2 regions of the Paenibacillus sp. GCM10027627 genome follow, and region 2 is predicted to be linked to the other one. Evidence: predicted binding sites of a transcription regulator. Region 2 holds the regulator's gene; the other holds the start of a gene.
The links. Region 2 encodes CtsR, which represses protease genes until heat stress. Its sites were predicted from a motif close to ATGGTCAATAAAGGTCAAACA; they were not measured.

Region 1: the regulator CtsR is predicted to act here: its motif matches at 4,646-4,666, upstream of clpP (ATP-dependent Clp endopeptidase proteolytic subunit ClpP).

The regions. Positions count from the first base shown of each region.
Region 1 covers NZ_JBHTHB010000004.1:595,144-604,901, forward strand. The annotation lists gene tpiA (triose-phosphate isomerase) at 1-609, opposite strand, end outside; gene ACFQZE_RS17200 (phosphoglycerate kinase) at 668-1,852, opposite strand; gene gap (type I glyceraldehyde-3-phosphate dehydrogenase) at 2,001-3,005, opposite strand; gene ACFQZE_RS17210 (sugar-binding transcriptional regulator) at 3,132-4,163, opposite strand; tRNA gene ACFQZE_RS17215 (tRNA-Arg) at 4,471-4,545, shown strand; gene clpP (ATP-dependent Clp endopeptidase proteolytic subunit ClpP) at 4,744-5,325, shown strand; gene ACFQZE_RS17225 (hypothetical protein) at 5,402-6,040, opposite strand; gene ACFQZE_RS17230 (formate/nitrite transporter family protein) at 6,418-7,203, shown strand; gene ACFQZE_RS17235 (HPr family phosphocarrier protein) at 7,766-8,035, opposite strand; gene whiA (DNA-binding protein WhiA) at 8,131-9,072, opposite strand; gene ACFQZE_RS17245 (gluconeogenesis factor YvcK family protein) at 9,079-9,758, opposite strand, start outside.
Region 2 covers NZ_JBHTHB010000009.1:66,829-76,586, forward strand. The annotation lists gene clpC (ATP-dependent protease ATP-binding subunit ClpC) at 1-814, opposite strand, end outside; gene mcsB (protein-arginine kinase McsB) at 811-1,896, opposite strand; gene mcsA (protein-arginine kinase activator protein McsA) at 1,927-2,451, opposite strand; gene ACFQZE_RS23055 (CtsR family transcriptional regulator) at 2,469-2,930, opposite strand; gene ACFQZE_RS23060 (aldehyde dehydrogenase family protein) at 3,157-4,608, opposite strand; gene ACFQZE_RS23065 (sensor histidine kinase) at 4,758-6,134, opposite strand; gene ACFQZE_RS23070 (response regulator transcription factor) at 6,131-6,808, opposite strand; gene ACFQZE_RS23075 (FecCD family ABC transporter permease) at 6,854-7,831, opposite strand; gene isdE (heme ABC transporter substrate-binding protein IsdE) at 7,863-8,771, opposite strand; gene isdC (heme uptake protein IsdC) at 8,794-9,758, opposite strand, start outside.

The sequences.
Region 1 (9,758 bases), on a different contig from region 2:
CGCTACCGCCTCGTCGTACAGACCCGCGATTACGCTGCGGATGTAGCCAATGACGTCTTGAGCGTCTTCGGAAGTCGAAGATTTGCCCGTACCAATCGCCCAGATCGGCTCGTAGGCAACAACCACTTCAGCCGCTTGTTCTGCAGACAGACCTTGGAACGCGCCTTCCGTTTGCACTTTGCATACTTCTTTCGTTGCGCCGGATTCGCGCTCTTCGAGCTTTTCGCCTACGCAAACGATTGGAGTCAAGCCGTGTTTGAATGCCGCAACCGTCTTTTTGTTGACGATTTCGTCCGTCTCGCCGAAGTAAGCGCGGCGCTCGGAGTGACCGATAATAACATATTTAACGCCAAGGTCTTTCAGCATAAGGCCGCTGATTTCACCTGTAAAAGCTCCGTTGTCCTCAAAGTGGACGTTTTGCGCGCCGATTGCGATCGACGTTCCTTTTGCCGCTTCAACAAGCGCCGGCAGTGCAGTGAATGGAGCGCAAATGACGCTTTCCACGCCCGCTACTTCCGCTTTGCCTTTCACTTCTGCAAAAAATGCCGTTGCTTCGGAAACCGTTTTGAACATTTTCCAGTTGCCTGCAATGATCGGTGTTCTGCTCATTTCAAGACCTCCTGATTTTGTCTATAGTTTTGATCATAAAATGACTTGATGGTTACAATTATTTATCGTTAAGTGCAACTACGCCTGGAAGCTCTTTGCCTTCCATGAACTCAAGGGAAGCGCCGCCGCCTGTGGAAATAAAGTTCATTTGGTCGGCAAGACCAAACTTCTCAGCTGCTGCTGCGGAATCTCCGCCGCCGATTACTGTGTAGCCTGCTGTCTCAGCAGTAGCTTGCGCTACAGCGCGAGTGCCGTGGGAGAATGGCTCGATTTCGAATACGCCCATCGGTCCGTTCCATACAACAAGCTTGGAGTTTTTGATTACGTCAGCATACAGCTCGCGAGTTTTGGGTCCGATGTCGATGCCTTCCCAGTCAGCCGGGATGCTGTCAACGTCAACGATTTGCGTGTTCGCGTTTGCGCTGAAATCGTCAGTCACTACGATGTCGACTGGAATCAGGAAGTTTTTGCCCAGCTTTTTCGCTTTCTCAATAAACTCAAGAGCGAGGTCAAGCTTGCTGTTGTCTACGAGCGATTTGCCGATTTCATGGCCTTGAGCTTTGAAGAACGTGTAGGACAAGCCGCCGCCGATGATGATGTTGTCAGCGATTTCGAGCATTTTATCGATAACTGCGATTTTGTCCTTTACTTTGGAACCGCCAACGATAGCTGTGAACGGACGCTCAGGGTTGTTCAGCGCTTTGCCTAGAACTTCAAGCTCTCTCTCCATCAACAGGCCGGAAACGGCTGGGAGGATGTGAGCGATGCCTTCTGTAGAAGCGTGAGCGCGGTGTGCCGCTCCGAATGCGTCGTTTACGAACAGGTCCGCAAGTTTGGCAAAAGCTTTTGCCAGCTCAGGATCGTTTTTCTCTTCGCCCGGATAGAAACGAACGTTTTCAAGCAATAACACGTCGCCGTTGTTCAAAGCCGCTACTTGCGCCTCGACAGCTTCGCCAATCGCTTCATTCGCTTTTGTTACCGGCTTGCCGAGAAGCTCGGATAGACGAACCGCAGAAGCTGTGTGACGCAGCTCTTCCACTACTTCACCGTTCGGACGGCCAAGGTGGCTCGCCAGAATGACTTTAGCGCCTTTTTCGATCAAATAGTTAATCGTAGGCAGCGTTTCACGGATACGCTTGTCGTCCGTAATTTTGCCGTCTTCGATCGGCACGTTGAAGTCCACACGTACAAATACACGCTTTCCTGCCAATTCCGCTACATCGCGTACACTCTTCTTGTTCATGGTTGGAATCCTCCCCAATAGTTGGTATGTCTATGAAAAAAGGCGCCCCTCCGGTTAGAAAGGAACGCCCATAGGTTTAGGACCTGCGAGGGCGCAAACCTAGGGCCGAAGCTCTCTGTAACGAGCCGCGGCCCACAGCTTTTTTACCTTACAGACCTTTGCTTGCGATATAAGCAGCAAGATCAACTACGCGGTTGGAATAGCCCCACTCGTTGTCATACCAGGAAACGACTTTAACCATGTTGCCTTCTACTACCATAGTCGACAAAGCGTCGATTGTGGAGGAAGCAGGGTCGCCATTGTAGTCGCTGGAAACAAGCGGCAATTCGTTGTAGTTCAAGATGCCTTTCAAAGCGCCTTCGGAAGCTTCTTTGAACGCTGCGTTTACTTCTTCAACCGTAACGTTAACTTTAAGCTCAGCAACAAGGTCTGTTACGGAAACGTTAGGTGTAGGAACGCGCATAGCCATACCGTTCAGCTTGCCTTTCAGCTCAGGCAGAACAAGGGATACCGCTTTTGCAGCGCCTGTGGAAGAAGGAATGATGTTTTCTGCAGCAGCACGAGCGCGGCGCAGGTCTTTGTGCGGAACGTCCAGCACGGATTGGTCGTTAGTGTAGGAGTGAACAGTTGTCATCATACCTTTAACGATGCCGAATTTATCGTTCAAAACTTTTGCAAAAGGAGCAAGACAGTTGGTTGTGCAAGAAGCGTTGGAAATAATAGTGTGTGCAGCCGGATCGTATTTGTCTTCGTTTACGCCGATAACGACAGTGATGTCTTCGTTAGAAGCTGGAGCGGAGATGATAACTTTTTTCGCGCCGCCTTTAAGGTGAAGCTCAGCTTTTTCTTTCGCTGTGAAGATACCAGTGGACTCCACTACGATTTCAGCGCCTACGGAACCCCAAGGCAGGTCTGCAGGGTTGCGCTCAGCAAATACTTTAATTTCTTTGCCGTTAACAACCAAAGCGCCCTCTTTAGCTTCTACTGTTGCGTCAAGAACACCGTGAGTTGTATCGTATTTCAAAAGATGAGCCAGAGTGTTTACGTCTGTCAAATCGTTTACTGCTACGATTTCAACTTCGGAATTGCCTAGTGCAGCGCGGAATACGTTACGACCGATACGTCCAAAACCATTAATACCAACTTTAACCATGTGTGTTTCCTCCTAAGCGTTATTAAAATGCAAAATATATTTCAAGACGATTCGCAGCCATAATTAGATAAGAAGCCGTTCCTCGTCATGATGCCCATCTAGCGGATTGCGATTTCTTTCGAAAGCCTAGCTTTCTTCTATAAAAGCAACCATTTCTACAGCTGCCGCCTCGTCCGTGACAAGCACGTCGTTATGTCCGAAGCGCATGACCGCCGCTATCGCCTCGCCTTTTCCTTTGCCTCCTGCGACGCCGATAACAACTTCAGTTTTCACAATATCCTCAAGGCGTAACCCTACCGTTTGCATTTTGTGGACGACGGCCCCGCTCCGGTCAAAATAAAACCCGAACGCTTCAGCCAGCGCGCCTTCCGATGCAATTGCCGATACGGCATCACCCTCAAGCCTTCTTCGCCGAGCCATCACCATAGCGTCGCCAATGCCGTGAACGACAATACGCGCGCTGCGGATCACCTCGACAATTTCACGGATGTTCGGTTCCTGCATAAGCGAGGCAAAAGCTTCCTCTCCCAAATGATCCGGGACATGCAGCAGACGATATTGACCGCCCGTTCTCTTAGCCATCGTGGACGCTAGAGTATTCGCTTGATAATCCAAGCTTTGCCCGAGTCCTCCTCTGGCCGGTACAAACCAGACATCTTTGGCGGTTGCCGAAGCTCTCAGTCCATTTGCCACTTGGGCAATTGTCGTTCCGCCTGTAACGGCTACAACGTCGTTTGGCCTGAGGACGCCCATCAGCACTTGGCCGGCCGCCCGTCCCAGCTCCCGTTTCGCCTGAATCGACGATTCGGAATCTCCCGGCACGATGACCACTTGCGACAGTCCATAAGCGCCTCTCAGCTTTTCCTCCAGCTCCGACAAGCCAAACATCGACTTGTAAAGCGGCTCCAGCTGTTCCAGCAAGGACTTGCCAAGCTCACTGATTTTCATGCCTGCGGCGTGAATGTCCAGCAAACCTTGTTCCTTCAAAAAATCCGTTTCCGCCCGGAGCACTCTCTCCGTCATATCCAGCGTGCTTGCCAGCGTTCGACGGCCAATCGTGTCCGAAAGCATAACCTGATGCAGGATCATGTACCGCTTCCTCATGACATCCAGAAGATCCGGCACAAGCTGCTGCTGCAGTTCAATGAGCTGTCGCATTTGTTACCCTTCACTCCATCGGTCATTAACGTCGGGCTTCATGAAACATGCCGGAAGTTATTTTTCTTGTCCTGAGACAAGGATCAAACTTCTCGATAGTTGATTGCTTATTATGGGACTGATTTCGTCCCGCATGTTCATTTTAAGTCCCACCTTTATTCTAACGAAAAATCGCCTCAGCCGCAAGTGCTCCCGTCCAATTGAAAACGATTTCCGACACCTTTTTTATAAATTAAATTTTGACAGTTGTCTTGCTTTCGCTTCATAAATATCATATAATCATTTTTGCTACTGTTTTTTGAGCAATGCGCCCGTGGTCCAATGGATATGACGTAGGCCTCCGGAGCCTGAGATCTAGGTTCGATTCCTAGCGGGCGCGCCATACTTACAATCGACCAAGCTGTCCGATGCTATACATCGGGCGGCTTTTTTTGTATATCCCGAACTCGTGTATACAGCAAGGGGCACCCTTCCAAAAATGCTCTTTGACTATCTTTGACTTTTACATATCTATCCGTTATTATAGGAATACGAATTCCAGATTCATGCTTTTACGTTGACGAAGGAGGCTTGGTTAGAGATGAATTTTGTGCCTATGGTAATTGAACAAAGCAATAGAGGGGAACGTTCTTACGACATCTACTCCCGTTTGCTGAAGGATCGCATTATTTTCTTGGGCTCAGGCGTAAACGATGTAGTGGCCAACTCCATCATCGCACAAATGCTGTTCCTTGCGGCGGAAGATCCGGATAAAGACATTTCCTTATACATCAATAGCCCAGGCGGCTCCATTACAGCCGGCATGGCGATTTACGATACGATGCAATACATCAAGCCGGACGTTTCCACGATCTGTGTCGGCATGGCCGCTTCTATGGGAGCGTTCTTGCTCACTGCCGGAGCGAAGGGCAAGCGTTACGCGCTGCCGAACAGCGAAGTGATGATCCATCAGCCGCTAGGCGGCGCAGAGGGACAAGCAAGCGACATCGAAATTCGCGCCCGCCGCATTCTGAAGATGCGCGACAAGTTGAACACGATTTTAGCGGAGCGTTCCGGTCAGCCACTCAGCCGTATCGAGACGGATACCGACCGCGACTACTTCATGAGCGCTTTTGAAGCGAAGGAATACGGACTCGTGGACAAGGTTATCGAAAAGGTATAATGATCGCGAATAGACTCTACACATGAAAAAGCTTTCTAGCCGGGTTAAACCGGTTAGAAAGCTTTTTTGCTTGATTCTATCTGTCGTAATAGCCCGGCGCAAAAATGACCGCTGTCGAAAAGTAATAATGCCGCTTCTCAAGCTCCTGATTCTCTTGACTCATCTCCAAGAAGCTCTCGTTATTTAAGCAATCGTCGGTGAACACATTGGGCCTCCATAAGTTCAGCCCCGCTTCATTAAATGTAAAAGAGTATCCTATCGCTGAATCTTCATCACGCACAAACGAGTACGTTTTATCGATTGCCGCCGCCAGCTTGTCCGCTTTTGTCCGAAAAATATCGATTCCTTCAAATAAACAAACCATTGCATCGTCATGCAAATTTTCAATCGCCATGAAACAAACTCGATCCGACTCATCGTACTCTATCGTCGCAAACAGCATCTCGAAGTAGCTTGGGTTAGCGGGATTGTCATCCCATCTTAAATGGGCATAACGCTGAAACGTTGCCTCTACCTCAGTCTTGCTCATTCCCAGTTTAAATGGACCGATCCCCGTTTGGGGCACGATAGTAATCGGTGCGATTTCCTTTGTCCATTGTTCGGTATCAAAAGGCCGGTGACCGCTATATTCCTCCGCAAGCTTTGGAGCGGGTGGATCATCGAGGCCGTAATACGCTTTTAAACGTGCGATTTCTTCGTTATTTGGGTTAGTCAAAATATCTCCTCCTAAGCTGTGTCTAGGTTGCAGTCGATTGATCAACAATCTCGAATTCACTAATTCGGAATTCTATAATGTACTGTTGAGAGCACTGGTTGTGGACTCCGCATCATCTCTACTACCCTTTCCTGTTCTGATTCTAACAAGATGTACGCAAATAATGGATATTAAGTTGTCATATCGTTAAATTTTCAATCCACTTTTACTCATCAGCATAGAGAGTCGAACAATTCTGCCCCTCCGCTTATCGCAGGGCTTGCTCGTCTTTTGAATTGTGATCTTCATCACTTCGAAATAGAGGCGCGGATGCTATAGTGGCATCACAAATACTGCAGCCCTTTGCGCTGTAGGCATATATCGCGAGGTGCTTCGGGATGGAGACAGAACTGCTGTTGAAAGTTGAACAATTGGCTCTCAAAAAACGCAGCCTTTTCAAGCAAAACATCTGGCATTCATTAGCCCGCTCTTTACTTGCCGGCATGTTTATCGGATTCGGTGTTATCGTTTCATTTAAGACGGGCGGCTACTTCTACGCAGCTCATTCCCCCTTCGCTTATCCAGCGGCGGCGCTCACCTTTGGCGTAGCGATTATTTTGATCAGCTATGGAGGGGGCGATCTGTTTACTGGCAATACGTTTTATTACAGCTATGCCGCAGTGCGAAAAAAGATGAAATGGCGGGATACCGTCAAGCTTTGGGGGCTTAGCTATATAGGGAATTTTCTTGGAGCTATTCTCTTCGCCGCCTTGATTTGGGGGACTGGATTGTTTGCCGATCCCGACGCAAACCGTTTTTTTCTTGAGGTGGCCGATAAAAAAGCTCATGCTCCTGCGCTTCAGCTTTTTTTCCGGGCCATTCTTTGCAACTGGCTTGTCTGCCTTGCTTTTTTTGTACCGATGGGTTTCAAAAGCGACGGGGCCAAAATGTTCACGATGATGCTGTTTGTATTCACCTTCTTTATTTCGGGATACGAGCACAGCATTGCCAATATGAGCACCTTTTCCATTGCGCTTGTTCTCGGCTATCCAGGCATATCGCCAGGCGATGTTATCCACAATCTGATTCCCGTTACATTAGGCAATTTGATTGGAGGGAGCTTGCTCATGGCAGTTATGTACGGTTATGCGAATAAACCTTACCTAAAGGGAGACGCCCTTTAGCCTGCAATTAGCTTAGCAAGCATATCTCCTTCCTTTCATAACTACACAAAAAACAGCCTCCCATTGTTTAGGGCGGCTGTTTTTGTTAATGGATATTTAAAAGTTTAAATAATGATTTTATATAAGAAAAAAGCGATAAGCTCATTCAGCACATTTAGTTGTACCACAAACCACTAAACCGCGCCAAAAGCCCATTTCGGCACATCTAGTTGTGCCACAAACCACTAAACCGCGCCAAAAGCCCATTTCGGCACATCTAGTTGTGCCACAAACCACTAAACCACGCTAAAAGCCCATTTCGGCACATCTAGTTGTGCCACAAACCACTAAACCACGCCAAAAGCCCATTTCGGCACATCTAGTTGTGCCACAAACCACTAAACCACGCCAAAAGCCCATTCGGCACATCTAGTTGTGCCACAAACCGCTAAATTCGCATCTCAATAGCTAAAAAAAACCGCCGTCCGTTCAGCCGGGCGGCGGTTTTCCAGCTATTGAGACATGAAAAAAGGAAGTAGGTTCGCCACGCTGTCTCCATGCGCAGTGTACCGCTTCCTTCCTCTTATTGGTTCTCTAGCTCTTCCTTGCTGACCAGTGCGACTAAAGCGTTTACAGCCTGCTCCGAATCCGAACCGTCTGCACTTATGGAAATTTCGGTACCCGAGCTGATTGCCAGACTCATGATACCCATTATCGATTTAGCGTTAACTTTTTTGTCATCCTTCTCTACAAATACCTCGGAGGAGAACTTGTTCGCTTCTTGAACGAATAACGCCGCTGGTCTTGCATGAAGGCCAGTTTTCAGACGAACGACAACCGGTAGCCTTGTCATAGAAATCATACCCCCTATATTTTGCTAAAGCTTTATCTCGTGGGAAAAAGTATAAGCCAATTACATATTATTATAACATTATACGAGCCGATGCACTAGGCAAAAGTTGTCCCGCCCCGTATTTTTTCGGCTAATTCGTCGATTTTGCGAAGTCGGTGATTTACGCCCGATTTGCTCACTTTGCCTCTAAGCATTTCCCCTACTTCCGTCAAGTTGAGGTCGGGATGCTGCAGCCTGATTTCGGCCACTTCCCTTAGCTTTTCAGGCAGGCTCTCCAGCCCCACTTCTTTTTGCAAAAGCTTAATGTTATCAATTTGGCGCACCGCCGCACCGATCGTTTTGTTCAAATTGGCCGTTTCGCAATTGACGATCCGGTTGACCGAATTGCGCATGTCGCGCATAATGCGAACGTCTTCAAACTTGAACAACGCTTGATGCGCCCCGATAATATTGAGCAGCTCGATTATTTTTTCGCCTTCTTTGATATAAAAAATAAATCCTTTTTTACGCTCGATACATCTCGCGTTCAAGTCGAATTTATTGGCGAGCTCCACCAGCAAGCCGCAATGTTCCTCGTACATTGAAGAAATTTCAAGGTGGTAGGACGACCCTTCCGGGTTGTTCACCGATCCTCCCGCGAGAAAAGCTCCCCGCAAATACGACCGTTTGCAGCAAGGCTTGCGGACAATATCCTTATCGATCCCGTCATTGAACATAAAGCCTTCCGAGACGATGCGGAGCTCCTTTAATATTTCCTGCACCTGGGTCGGCATACGGACGATGTAGACGTTGTTTTTTTTCAGCCGCATTTTTTTGCGGACCAGCAACTCTACGTGCACGTCAAAATGCTTTTTGATCAGGGAATAAATCCTTCTGGCAATGGCCGCGTTTTCTGTCGAGATGTCCAGAACGACCTTGCGGCTGGATAGGCTGACCGAACCGTTCATGCGGATAAGAGCCGACAGCTCGGCACGTTCACAGCAATTGTCCGCTTCGATTAACGTCAGTTCCTTTTTGGTTTGCGCCGCAAAAGACATTCTTCCTCACCTCTTTCGTAACATCCAGTTCTCCACTAGTTTATAAATATGATGGCTGAGCCGCTCGGCATCGTGCCGCAGGAAAGTTCGGAACAAAACGAGCTTGTCGGCAATGACCTTGTACCCTCTGCTCTGCACTTCCTCCATATCCAAATGAACGGCTTTCGCCCCCAACTCGGCATATTGACTCTCCACCTGCGGCGGAATTTCTCCATCGTTGACAATGACATAATCGAATAAATGATGGCCAATATGAGCGTGAATCGCATCCAAATGCGCGCTCACCGTATAATTGTCTGTCTCTCCCGGCTGCGTCATAACGTTGCACACAAACAGCTTAACCGCTTCCGATTCTAAAATTGCCTGCGCAAGCTTCGGAACCATCAGGTTCGGCATAATACTCGTATAAAGACTTCCCGGCCCGATCAAAATGGCATCCGCGGTCTCGATCGCCTCCACCGCTTCGGCCAGAGGCTCCACATCGGCAGGCTCCAGAAACACCCGCTTAATCGCTTGGCCCGCTTTCGGAATCATCGATTCCCCCGTCACAATAGTGCCGTCCGCCATCTCCGCTTTCAAAACGATAGCCCGGTCGGCGGCCGGGAGCACGCGTCCCCTAACGGCCAGAACCTGGCTAAGCTGGCGGATTCCCGTTACGAAATCGCCGGAGATATCTGTCATGGCCG
Region 2 (9,758 bases):
CGGCTTGACGAATTTCGTCCATAATTTTTTTCAAACGGTCCTCGAACTCACCGCGGTATTTGGTGCCCGCCACAACGGACCCCATATCCAGCGTCATAACGCGCTTGTCGCGCAGCGTCTCTGGAATTTCGTTGTTAATAATTTTTTGCGCCAATCCTTCCGCGATCGCGGTTTTACCGACGCCCGGCTCCCCGATAAGGACCGGATTGTTTTTCGTACGACGGCTAAGCACCTGAATGACACGCTCGATTTCTTTGCTGCGCCCGATAACGGGATCGAGGTTGCCTTCCTTCGCATAGGCGGTTAAGTCTCTAGCCAGTCCGTCTAGCGTTGGCGTGCTCACATTCGCTTGCGAGCCGTGATTGCTGGAAATCGCTTCGCTGCTGCCAAGCAACTGCAGCACTTGCTGACGCGCCTTATTCAGGCTGATGCCCAAATTGTTCAGGACGCGAGCCGCTACCCCTTCTCCTTCGCGGATGAGACCAAGCAAAATATGCTCCGTGCCGACATAAGTATGGCCCAGCTTTCTGGCTTCATCCATGGAAAGCTCGATCACCTTTTTCGCTCTTGGCGTGTAGGCAATGTTGTTTGGCTGTTCTTGACCGCGGCCGATCAAAGCTTCTACTTCATCCTGAATTTTTTCGAGGCCGAGACCAAGTCCCGTCAGCGCTTTAGCTGCAATGCCTTCCCCTTCTCGAATCAATCCAAGCAATATATGCTCCGTGCCAATATTGTTGTGACCTAGGCGTACCGCTTCCTCCTGCGCTAGCGCCAACACTTTTTGTGCCCGCTCCGTAAATCTCCCGAACATCATTGTTCAACACCCCCATGATCGTTTTGGCCCCTTAATTGGGTCCGTATTAATTCCGCTCTGCGGTAGTCCCTTTGCTCCGGGCTCATCTTTTCGTCAAAAGTCTGCTGCAAAAATCCCGGCTGGGTCATAACGAGCAGCTCGTTCAACACTTGCGGCGTAACTCCTTGCAATATCCCCAAATCCGCCCCAAGCCTAATGTCCGACAGCCGCTGCGCCGCCTCCTTGGAATCCATAATCGCCGCATGGGACAAAATGCCAAACGATCGTTTGACCCGATCCTCTATGCGAATACGCGATTCCTCCAGCAGCCGCTTGCGCGCCGCACGCTCGTGCTCGATAATTTGTTTCGCTACGCCATGGAGGTTTTCAATAATTTCTTCCTCCGATTGGCCAAGCGTAACTTGATTGGAGATTTGGAATAGATTCCCTAAAGCTTCGCTGCCTTCCCCATATAATCCTCTAACCGCCAGACCTACCTGCGAAACGGCTGTCAAAATCCGGTTAATTTGCTGTGTAAACACAAGCGCCGGCAAATGCATCATGACCGATGCCCTTATGCCCGTTCCCACATTGGTGGGGCAAGTCGTCAAGTATCCCCGTTTTTCATCAAAGGCGTAGTCTGCTTGTTCCTCAAAAATATCGTCAATTCCGCTAGCCAACGTCCATGCCTCGCCAATTTGAAAGCCAGGATATAAACATTGGATGCGCAAATGGTCTTCTTCGTTAATCATAATGCTGACGGCTTCATTGTCGCTCAAAATAACAGCTCCGCCGCGCGATTCGTTCGCCAAATTGGGACTGATGAGATGCTTCTCCACGAGTACCCGCTTCTCCAGCTCGCTTAGATCGGAGAGCAAAATCGTTTCAAAGCTGCCGTAAGTGTCCAGCAAGCCCGAACGCCCCACTTCCGTAAGCTGCTCTAGCACCTCCGCCGCTTGCTGGCTGGTTGCCAGCATAGGGAACGGCTGATGGCGCAAATTTCGCGCAACGCGCACTCTGCTGCTAATGACGACATCGGAGTCGGAACCCGTGCCCCTCATCCAATCGCTTAGCGCATCCTGCGAAAACCGATGCTTCGTCAAGGGAACCCCTCCTTTACGCCTATGCTATCGCTATAGCTCGGCGAGCTTTCGTTCGAGCTCGCGAATTCGGTCCCGCAGCTCCGCCGCGCTTTCGAATTCTTCTTGCTCAATATACGTTTGCATATCTCTGCGAAGACCGTCAATCTCCCGTTTGCACTGGATCAGATTACCGGATCGCTTAGGAATTTTTCCGCTGTGTACAGTGCTGCTGTGAACCCGCTTCAGCAGCGGATCGAGCCGGTCGGCGAACGCTTTATAGCAGGAACTGCAACCAAACCTTCCAATTTTGCTGAATTGCGTATAGGTTAGACCGCACTCCTCGCATCTAATCGGCTGTGGGGTCGCATTGCTAATAGGAGACCCGTTGCCAATCGCGTTAAAATCGAGAAGCCCCGACAGCAGGCTGTGGATCGAAAAGCTGTTCGGAGTGCCGGGAATGCCTTCGCCCCTTTCGCGGGCGCAGCTTTCGCAAATATGAAACTCCGTCTTCTCGCCATTCACAATTTTCGTAAAATGAAGTGTAGCCGGCCTTTTGCCGCATTCTTGGCAGTACAAAGCCTGGTTCCTCCTTCCTATTTGACCAGCAGCGAGATGAGCATGGACTTTAGCAGCCTCGCCCGTATTTCGTCGCGTACCGGCAGCATTAACGCAATCGTATCCCGGTGGATAGCGCTTCTCAGCAAATTTCCTTCCCGCTTGGATATAAGCTGGGCTTCTTCAAGCTGATAAATCAACCCTTCGGCTGTATTCTGGTCGACGCTTTCCCCAATCGTTTGTTCGATATGGTATTGAATCGTCTTCAGTGCCGGAAGATCCACCCGTTGAATTCGGATATAGCCTCCGCCTCCGCGCTTGCTTTCCACCATGTAACCCTTCTCCAGCGTAAACCGGGTACTGATGACATAGTTGATTTGCGACGGGACGCATGAAAACTTATCCGCCAAATCGTTTCTTTGAATCTCGACAGCTCCCTCGTCGCTGCCTTCCAGCATATGCTTCAAGTACTGCTCAATGAGATCGGAAATGTTACGCAAATCACCAACCTCCCTGATTCATCATCATTCGAAAGCCAGCAGTCTGCTAGGATAAAACAGCAATCCTCATCAATTGACTTTGACTTTCTTTGACTTTGATTTTATTATACGCAAAATTTTCCGGAGGTCAAGATGATATCGTTGAAATTTTCTGACTACTTGGCGACATAAAAGAAACAGCCCACCGCTAGTATCTAGCTTGGTGCGCTGCCGCCTCATTTATACCTTAAAAACCCTTACTTATAACAATAAGCTTAAGTTCAGTCATTTCTTCTAGCGCATATTTGACGCCTTCACGGCCCAAACCGCTTTCTTTCACCCCACCATACGGCATCTGATCGACCCTAAACGTTGGAATATCGTTGATCATGACGCCGCCGACATGAAGCTCCTCCGCTGCCTTAAGCGCATTTTGCAGCCCATTCGTATAAATGCCCGCCTGTAGGCCATAGCTGGAATGATTGACTCTCGCAATGGCCTCATCTATAGACTTCACTTTATGGATGACCGCAATGGGGGCAAAAACTTCCCGGCACGACACGCTCAGCTCATCCCCGGCATCCGTTAAAACAGTCGGCATCAAAATGCCCTTCGACATCCCGCCGCCAGCAAGCACTCTCGCTCCAGCCGCTTCCGCCTCCGCGATCCACGCAAGCGCCCGCTCCGCTTCGCGAGCCGAAATCATCGCGGAAACGTCGACGGCAGGGTCAAGCGGATCGCCCAGCTTCAACTCCGTCGCAGCGGCAGAAAATGCCGCAGCAAACGATTCGTACACCTCTTCATGTACGTATACCCTTTGCAGCGAAATGCACACCTGGCCCTGATTGGAGAAGGCGCCCATTACGCAGCGCGGCACGATAGCCTGTACATCGGCATCGCGATCCACAATAACGGCGCTATTGGAGCCAAGCTCCAGCGTTACCCGTTTTAATCCGGCCTTTGCCCGTATGCTTTTTCCAACCTCGGGACTGCCGGTAAATGTAATTTTCGCTATTCGGTCGTCTTGAACGATTAGATCACCCACTGTGCGCCCCGAGCCGCTTACGATATTCAGCGCTCCTCCCGGCAGTCCAGCCTCCTGAAACAGCTCGCCGATGAAATAAGAGGACAACGGAGTTTGGGCCGCTGGCTTAAGTACAACCGTATTGCCTGCCGCAATGGCGGGACCTACTTTATGAGCTACCAGATTCATAGGAAAATTAAACGGAGTAATCGCGCCTACTACGCCAATCGGTTCTCGCACCGTATAGGCGAGCCTGCCTTCGCCCCCTGGAGCGCCGCCCAGCGACAGCGTTTCGCCATGAATCCGCTTTGCTTCTTCGGCTGCGAACTTATACGTCTGGATCGTCCGGTCCACCTCGCCGAGCGCATATTTGACCGGCTTGGACGCCTCCAGCGCGATGATGCGCGCCGCTTCTTCCCTGCGCTGGCGCAGTCCGTCCGCCACCCGCTCCAAAATGGCCGCCCGCTCGTGAGCGGGCATCCGGCGCATGACCTCCCTCGCTTCATACGCTGCGGCAATTGCCGCCCCCGTCTCCCTAGCGCTCGCCGACGCTACTTCAGCGATAATCTCGCCTGAGTAAGGAGAGCGCAGCTCCACGTATTGCCCGGCTTCATAAGGCCTTCCTCCAATAAACAATTGTTGCTTCCGCACATAACCCCTTCTCTCCGCCAACATAACATGATGCTTCCATCCTACCATATGTCCTTGCGAAGCTGCACGGCCTTTGCGAGGCAAAAGAGCGAGGGCCAAGCATCCGACAGTTGACCGTCTATCCAAGGTGTCAAGCATTCCTGATGCGGGGCCTTTATTATGCATGTTGGAGCCTACCCCGGAATACGGACGCGGAAAAGAGTTCCGACTCCTTCGCGGCTCTCCGCTTCTATCGTGCCTCCATGAAGATGAACAATTTTTTGCACAATCGACAGCCCAAGCCCTGTACTGCCTTCATTTCTTTGCCTAGCGCTGTCTCCTCTATAAAACCGCTCAAACAGCAGAGGAAGCTGCTCCTCGGGTATGCCGTCTCCTGTATCGGAAATTTCAACCAGACAGCCAGCCTCCTCTTTAAAAGCTTTTATATGAATGGAACGGTCACTTGGTATGTATTTGACGGCATTGGAGAGCAGGTTGGACCAAACCTGCATAAGCAGCACTTCATCGCCGTATACGGTCAAGCCCGCTGGAACCAACATGCGGACGGCAATATCCTTTTGCGACAGCTGCCACTCCAGCAATTGAAGCGCCCGTCTGATTTGCGGCTGCAAGGGGAAATGCCGCCTCTCCATGGCCTCTCGACTGTTCTCCAAGGTTGACAGCAGCAGCAGTTGTTTGCTAAGCGCCGCAAGCTGCCTCGTTTCTTGCCCGATAATAGCGGCATAATGCCGGATTTGCGCCGGATCTAACTCCTCTTGCAACAGGGAATCCGCAAACCCTTGAATCGAAGCAAGCGGGGTGTGAATTTCATGGGATACATTCGCTACAAACTCTTTTTTCGACTTGTCCGACCGCTCCAGCTTAGCCGCCATCCGTTGAAAGTGCAGAGCAAGCTGCCCGATTTCATCCCGCCTCCCCGTCGGCAGCCGCAAATGATAATTTCCGTCTGTTATTCGCTTGGTCGCCTCGGTCAAAGAAATAATCGGCTGAACCAAATAACGCGTGCTGAGCAAAAAATAAGGAATGCTGAACAGCACGGTAAAGGCGAACATCAGCGCAAAAAAAATCTGCAGCTCGTCGAACTGCAAACGGGTGTTATGCCGCAGAAACAAAGCATAGTGGTCGGGGCCTGCTGTGACGGGCACACCGACCGTATTGCTGAGCCGATTTTCAAAATAACTCGCCACAAAAGGTTTATGCGGAAACTCTGCAATGCCGTGATACCTATTGCCGGCCATCACGCTTTCTTTCGCCTGAGTGCTCAGATCAAGCTTGCCGAATTCGCCTCCGTACAACAGTTCATTCCCTTTGCCATCCAGTACATAAAGCTGGTATCCTAGCGTTGCGGCATTTTGCAAATAATCACCAATCGCGGCGGGATGCTTCTCGATGTGGGTTCGAATAGCTTCCGCTACTTTGGACAGCTTGGCGTCGTGATACGTTTTGAGCACCCCGTTATAATAGACATTTGCAATATAGAAGCCGACAAAACTGCTGATTGCAATCGTATATATCGTAATAACAAAGACACGGAAATAGAGAGATTTCATGAAACGAATACCTCTAGCTTGTAGCCAATTCCCCGGATTGTCTGAATGGCAAAGCCTCGCTCTTGTTCAGGAAATCTTTTGCGCAGCCGCTTAATATGTACATCTACAGTTCTCTCGTCCCCGCCGTAATCCGTCCCCCAAATAATGCGAATGAGCTCATCGCGCGAAAACACTCTCCCCGGATATTCTGCCAATTGGGCGAGCAGCTCAAACTCTTTAAGCGGCGGGAAATACACCTCGTCCCCGTCAATCACTTCATAGTTTTTCCGGTCAATGACGATGCGGTTTAATCTAATTTTGTCGCTGGAGGCAAAAGAATACCGACGGAACAACGCCTTCACCCGGAACAATAGCTCAGGCAGCTCGAACGGCTTAGTGACATAATCGTCCGTCCCTTTTAAATAGCCAAGCTCCTTGTCGCTCAGCTGATCGCGGGCGGTGAGCAAAATAATCGGGATGTCGTAATTTTTGCGCGTATATTCGCATAGAGCGAATCCGTCGACCTCCGGCATCATCACATCGAAAATCGCCAAATCGACCGCATGCCTCTCCAGCACAGCCATCGCTTCGCGGCCGTTCTGCGCCTCCAGAACGCGGTAGCCTTCTTTGGTCATGTAATGCCCAAGCAGGGTCCGATTGTTGGCATCGTCATCTGTAATCAGCAAATACTTCATCCCTTACTCCAAACCTCCCTTGGATCGCCGCGAATTTAGCCTTTGCTACTTTTGCAAGCTGTCGCTTCTTTTTAGCATCACAATAAGAAATGGACCTCCGATAACCGCCATTACAATGGAAGCCGGAATTTCTGCAGGCGCCAGCACCGTCCTGCCAATCGTATCCGCAGCCAAAATAAGCAATCCCCCGCCAACGGCCGAAAATGGAATCAAAAGCTTATAGTTGGAGCCGACGAGCGATCGGCCGATATGGGGAACGAGCAAGCCGACAAACATAATAAGCCCGCCGATCGCGGTTGCGACCGAAGCCAGTAGAACGGCGACAGCCGATATGATCAGCCTCACTCGCACGACTCTCAGACCTAAGTTGCGGGCAGTCTCGTCCTTGAACGCCAGCATATTGCACCATGGCCCGAGCAAAAGAGCCAGAAGCAGGCCCGCTCCGCCAAATAGCGCCAAAATGTAGACATCCTCCCATGTTTTCATCGTAAAAATAGAAGAGATTGCTTGGTTGACGCTCGTTACCGCATAGCTCCCCCGATAATTAAACGATTGCCCAAGCCCAGTGAACGTCGCGTTAATGGCAATGCCGACAAGAAGCAGCCTCAGCGGGTTCAGCTGTGCCTTCCACGACAAGGAGTAGACGAGATAACAAGCGAGCGCCCCTCCCAGTACCGAAAACAACGGCGACCAAAAATAAAGCATCGGAAACAAAGTAACGACTAATAGAGAAACAAATCCCGCTCCGGAAGAAATGCCGATAATGCCGGGCTCCGCAAGCGGATTTTTCATAACGGCCTGCAAGAGCGCTCCCGAGACGGCGAGCGCCGCCCCGGCCAACATCGATACTAATATTCGCGGAAACCGCAAGTCTTTAATAATATTGACCTGTTCATCAAGGCCGCTGAGCAAGCCTTGCAGCAGCTCCGGAAAAGAAACCTTAATGCTGCCTGTCATCGCGGAAAATACCGCTGTTGCTATCAATAGAAGTGCCGTTAGCACAAATACGCCTGTTTTTTTCAAGCTCGTCACTATCCTTTTTGCAAATGCTAGGCTATGGGTAGAGCATCGGCAAAAGCGCCTCCAGCGCTTCCCCGACCGCCAAATTGCCCGTCGTTCCGAACAACTTTTCTTCAAGGTCGTATACACGGCCCTCTTGAACCGCTTTGAAATGATGCCATATATCGTTTTTTCGGAATTCCTCGTCGAACATTTTCACTACCTCTTCCGGCATGCCGTGCGCAGCGCGCAAAATGACATCCGGGTTCGCCTGTTGCAAATGTTCCGTGTTGGAGGCCAGAAACTCTACCTTTTCACCTTGGATGACGTTGACCCCGCCTACAAGCCGGACTAAATCGCCGATATAGGAATGCTCCGTTGCCACCAAATAGCTGCCCGGCACGCCCAGCAAAATTAGCACCGTTGGCGTTTCCTTCCCTTCCGTCGCCTCACGGATTGTATTCAGCTTTTCATCGTACTCGTTTACCATTTCAGCGGCTTCCTTTTGCTTGCCGTATCTTTCTCCCAGCTTCTTAATTTCCGCCTGCATGCTTTCAAGGCTAGTCAAATCCAAGAATTCGGCCTCTACTCCCGCATTTTCAAATACAGGCTCCAAATCGTATTGCAGCGTCGTGACAGAGAGCACTTCCGTAGGCTTTAACGATTTAACAAGCTCCATGTCAGGGCTCATCGGATTTCCTACTTTCGTTGCGCTCCCGTATCTTTCCGGCAATGTTTTTACGCTTTTGGGTATACCGACAAGATCCATCCCGAGCCGGTCCATCATTTGCGTAATCGCAACAGTCGTCGATACGATTCGATGCGGCTCTGCAGCGGGGGCCGTTGCCGATGCGGCAGGTGCTGATTCTTTCGCGGCGGGAGCCGATGCACCGCCTCCGCAGCCGTTTAGTAGAAGCACAAGAGCAGTAAACAGCGCTGCGCTTCTGAAAGCTTGTTTCAACATCCTATGAGAACCTCCCTGCTGCCTAACGGCTCGCACTCTTTTTCCGCCATACGTATAATCCGCCGGCCACTAGCAACAGAACCGCAATGAGTGGAGCCCATTTGTTCATGCCTGAAGCTTTGGTTTCCCCGTTTACTGCCCCTCCCGAGGCAGCCACAATCGTTTCTCCGTCACTTGTTCCGGCAGCAGAATGGAGAGTCTCTGCTTTCCCCGAGCCTTGACTGGCTTCCTCTACTTGCACAGCTTGTTGTTCGGCTACTATCGATCCTTTTTCTCCGCTAGAAGGCGGCTCCTGACCGTCTCCTCCATTTGCGGCTGCGGATTCCGAATTCTCTTCCGTTGCGCCATTAGCCGTTTCAATAGAAACCGTCTTTACCGCTTTTGTAGAGGAAGACTGTGCAGGCTTGGAAACAGACTCTTCTGAGCTGGAAGCTGAAGTCAAAGGGCCCGAGCCGTCAGTAGACATTTGATTGGAGCTGGACTCTAAGTTTAAGGTCGCTGCGGTGTTTGGCGCTGCTCCCGATTTTACTGTGGAACCCGCTTTAGGCGTGGCAGACGGTTTCGCAGTACTGCCTGGTTTGGACGTTGCACTAGGCTTTGCTGTCGTTCCTGGTTTGGGCGTTGCTCCAGGCTTCGGCGTTGCTGTCGGCTTCGCCGTGCTGCCTGGCTTCGTTGTCGCTCCCTGCGTTGGTGTTGCCGTCGGTTTTGCTGTCGTTCCCGGCTTAGCCGATGCGGAAGGTTTGCTGCTCGCCTCGGGCTTTGTGCCCCCGCCCGCACTTTTCACCAGCTTGAAACTGCCAAAGTCAAAAACTAAACGGATCGTATAGTCATGGTCATAATCAATTTGCGGCACGGTCACATGGATTTTGGATATAATCGGTCCCGTTACATCGGCCGCAAACTCGACCGTTCGTTTGTCCTCTTTTTTGTTGGTGGACACTACTTTCGTATCAATGTATCCGCTGCCTCCTGGCACTTTAAACTCGG